DNA from 2 places in the Pseudescherichia sp. L3 genome. Region 2 is predicted to be linked to the other one. Evidence: predicted binding sites of a transcription regulator. Region 2 holds the regulator's gene; the other holds the start of a gene.
The links. The regulator PurR, encoded in region 2, represses purine synthesis genes. The targets are predictions, from matches to a motif close to CANGCAAACGTTTGCNTG.
Positions count from the first base shown of each region.

Region 1: the regulator PurR is predicted to act here: its motif matches at 932-949, upstream of gcvT (glycine cleavage system aminomethyltransferase GcvT).

Region 1 is NZ_JANKYC010000002.1:374,009-376,211, forward strand. It holds gene gcvT (glycine cleavage system aminomethyltransferase GcvT) at 1-855, opposite strand, end outside; gene ubiI (FAD-dependent 2-octaprenylphenol hydroxylase) at 1,264-2,203, opposite strand, start outside.
Region 2 is NZ_JANKYC010000001.1:1,042,796-1,044,998, reverse strand. It holds gene NR795_RS05135 (YnhF family membrane protein) at 54-143, opposite strand; gene purR (HTH-type transcriptional repressor PurR) at 441-1,466, shown strand; gene punR (DNA-binding transcriptional activator PunR) at 1,499-2,203, opposite strand, start outside.

The sequences.
Region 1 (2,203 bases), on a different contig from region 2:
GATCAGGCCAACCAGCTGCTCGGTGCCTCTTTCACGCTGTAGTTCCAGCGCTTCGCGGCCAATAAAATCACGATCGGCAGGCTCCCAGGCAATGGTCCAGCCCATATTCGCCGCCAGCGGCGAAACGCCTTCGTCCATCTCCTGGCCATAGAGGTTCATACCCGCTTCCAGACGCAGCGTGTCGCGCGCGCCCAGGCCGCAGGGCTTCACGCCTGCGCTAATTAGCGCCTGCCAGAAATCCGCTGCCTGCTCACTCGGCAGCGCAATCTCATAGCCCGCTTCACCGGTGTAGCCGGTGGTAGCGATAAACCAGCCGTCCGACTCCACGCCAAAGAAGGGCTTCATGCCTGCCACGGCCTGACGTTGGGCATCGGTAAACAGACCTGCCGCTTTCGCCTGGGCGTTCGGCCCCTGAACGGCGATCAGCGCCAGATCGTCACGAACGGCAATCTCGATATCAAAGGGAGCCGCGTGCTGGGTGATCCACGCGAGATCTTTTTCGCGGGTGGCAGAGTTCACCACGAGGCGGAAATGATCTTCGGTAAAGAAGTAGACGATCAGATCGTCAATAACGCCGCCGGAGGCGTTGAGCATGCCGCTGTAGAGCGCCTTGCCCGGCTGGGTCAGTTTAGCAACGTCGTTGGCCAGCAGATGGCGGAGAAACGCCCGGCAGAGGCTGCCGCGCAGATCGACGATGGTCATATGCGAGACATCAAACATACCGGCATCGGTGCGCACCGCGTGGTGCTCATCGATCTGCGAGCCGTAGTGCAGAGGCATCATCCAGCCGTGGAAATCCACCATGCGGGCGCCGCACAGCGTGTGTTGTTCGTATAAAGGGGTTTGCTGAGCCATCTTTTCCTCATTGAATAAGCGGGGCCAGGATAAATAAGGCGAAGTCGTAAGCACGTAAGCCTCGGTTCCAGACGGCGACGCAAACGTTACCTTTCGCCTGAACTTATCATCGAACAGCGGGCATAACCATAAGCAAAAATGTTCCATCACATTAGCTTATGACCTAAAACACTGAAGCAGGCGGCAGGATATTACACTGGCACAGGCCGGTGAGTTTGCGATAAACATCATAAAACAGACGATGAAGACCCGATAAGCCAGCGTATTACGCGGCAAAGCACGCAGATTTCAAGATGGGAAAATTTTGGTAGATGAGAAAAAGTAATCCGAAAACCGGGGTGAAATTAGAATATTTCAAATGAGAGAACGCGTCCCTCTCCAGGCTCGGAGAGGGAAAGTGTGATCGAGTTAACGTAACCACTCGGGCAGATCGTTCAGGCCCATCGCCTGGCGAATAAGCTGCGGCTTAACCCCCGGCAGCGTGTCGGCCAGCTTCAGGCCGAGATCGCGCAGCAGCTTTTTCGCCGGGTGCGTGCCGGCAAACAGCTCGCGAAAGCCCTGCATACTCGCCAGCATCACGCCGGCGCTATGTTTACGGCTGCGCTCATAGCGGCGCAGGTAGAGATGCTGACCGATATCTTTGCCTGCGCCGTGCAGGCGTTTCAGCTCGTTGACCAGCTCGGCGGCATCCATAAAGCCAAGGTTTACCCCCTGCCCCGCCAGCGGATGGATGGTGTGCGCGGCATCGCCCACCAGCGCCAGCCGGTGGGCGGCAAACTGGCGTGCATAGCGCCCCGTCAGCGGAAACACCAGCCGCTCGCTCTCAACGTGGCAAAGGCCAAGGCGGTTATCGAACGCCATGTCCAGCGCCTGGTTGAAGGCCTCCTCTGTCGTATCCTGCATGCTTGCCGCCTCCAGCGGCGGCAACGACCAGACAATGGAGCAGAGATGCGGATCGCTCAGCGGCAGGAAGGCTAAGATGCCGTCGCCGTGGAAGACCTGACGCGCTACCGCCTCGTGAGGCTCATCGGTGCGGATAGTGGCAACCAGCGCATGATGCCGGTAGTCCCATGAGGTAAGCGCAATATCGGCTTTTTCACGCAGCCAGGAGTTAGCCCCGTCCGCGCCAACCACCAGCCGTGCCGTCAGCATGCCGCCATCTTTCAGGGTTAAAAAGGCTTCATTTTCACCCCAGGCGACCTGTTGTACGCCAGCAGGTGCCATAAGCGTAACATCCTGACACTGCTGCGCTCTCTGCCACAGCGCCTGATGGATCACATCGTTCTCAATAATATGGCCCAGGTGGCTATAGCCCATGCTGCGGTCGTCAAAAGCGATGCGTCCAAAG
Region 2 (2,203 bases):
GGGGAAAAGGTCGACATTAAACAGAGGGAGAGAGGCCCCTCCCCCATGCTGAATCAATTTAACGCAGCGGTCAGCGCACCCGCAACAATCAGGCCCAGCACAACAACGGTGGTCATCAGGGAAAACTTCAGATCTGCACTCATCAATTTCTCTCCATTCTTATTACCCCACAAAAAGTGAGCCTGCGCATTTTTACACATTTATGGGCAAAAATCTTCTTTGATTTGGGGTGATATGCGTTTTAACGCTTCCCCTTTTCATCAAGATAAGACAAAATTCCACGCTAAATTTATTCGCGTACCGGCCATAGACCCCTCCTGACGTTCCGTGTCGTTTTCCCGGCGAATCGCATCTCCAAACGTTGCGTGCAGGCTGAGTAGAGGCAAACGTTTACCTACACTATTTTCAGGAGCTTACGTCGTGGTTTGGAGTGACATTGAATGGCAACTATAAAAGACGTAGCGAAACGAGCAAACGTTTCCACCACAACCGTATCACATGTTATTAACAAAACCCGCTTTGTGGCAGAAGAGACGCGTAATGCGGTGTGGGCAGCTATTAAAGAGCTGCACTACTCACCCAGCGCCGTGGCCCGCAGCCTGAAGGTTAACCATACCAAATCGATTGGCCTGCTGGCGACCAGCAGCGAAGCGCCCTACTTTGCCGAGATTATCGAAGCGGTAGAGAAAAACTGCTTCCAGAAAGGCTATACCCTTATCCTGGGTAATGCCTGGAACAACCTGGAGAAGCAGGGTGCCTATCTGTCGATGATGGCGCAAAAGCGCGTCGATGGCCTGCTGGTGATGTGCTCTGAATACCCCGCCCCGCTGCTCAGCATGCTGGAGGAGTATCGCCATATTCCCATGGTCGTCATGGACTGGGGCGAGGCAAAAGCAGACTTTACCGACTCGGTGATCGATAACGCCTTCGAAGGCGGGTATATGGCTGGCCGTTACCTGGTCGAGCGCGGCCATCGTGAGATTGGTGTGATCCCTGGCCCGCTTGAGCGCAACACCGGCGCGGGTCGTCTGGCTGGCTTTATGAAAGCCATGGAAGAGGCGCTGATCAGCGTGCCGGAAAACTGGATTGTGCAGGGCGACTTTGAACCCGAGTCCGGCTACCGGGCGATGCAGCAGATCCTCTCTCAGCCGCACCGCCCTACTGCCGTGTTCTGCGGCGGCGATGTGATGGCAATGGGTGCGCTCTGCGCCGTCGACGAGATGGGCCTGCGCGTGCCGCAGGATGTATCGCTGATCGGCTATGATAACGTGCGTAACGCCCGGTTCTTCACCCCTGCGCTGACCACCATCCACCAGCCCAAAGACTCGCTGGGGGAAACCGCCTTTAATATGCTGATGGACCGCATTGTGAATAAGCGTGAAGAGTCACAGTCGATTGAGGTTCATCCTCGGCTGATCGAGCGCCGCTCGGTCGCTGACGGTCCCTTCCGCGACTATCGCCGTTAAGATCCCGCCGCGATAAAACCTGCGGGAGCCGATCACTCCGGCTCTCGCAGCCACTCCCGATTAAGCGTTTCGCTATCGCCTAAGTAGTCCAGCAGCCAGCCCAGCGCGGGCGAGTTGTCGTTTTGCTGCCAGGTCAGGCAGCATGCTGCATCTGGAAACGGCTCTTCCAGCTGGAGCTCCACCCACTCACCGCGATCGAGCCACGGCCGTGCAAAATGGCCCGGCACCATACCGATGCACAGTCCGGCGCTCAGACACTCTGCTGAAGAGGTCCAGTCCGGCACCACCATTCGCCGCTGGTTGTCCAGCAGCCAGGTGATCCTCTTGGGCAGCAGCCGGGAAGTATCTTCCCACACCAGCGACGGCCAGCCGCGCAGGAGATCGTCACTCAGCGGGCCACCCCTGCCCGCCAGCGGGTGATGAGCGGCCACGACGCAGCGCCAGTTGAGCATCCCCATATCGCGAAAGGCAAAGCGCCCGCCTACAGGTATGGCCTGAGTCGCACCGATAGCCAGCTCTACGCGCCCATCGGCCAGCGCATCCCAGACGCCATTAAACACCTCTTGCGACACCAGCAGCTCCACGTCTGAAAAGTGGCGGTAGAAGTCGACGATCATCTGCCGGGTGCGTTCGGGACGCACAATATTATCGACGGCAATGGCAAGCTGCCCGCGCCAGCCGTTGGCTATCTGCTGACACTGCTGTCGGGTGACCTGCATTTTTTTGATGACAGACCG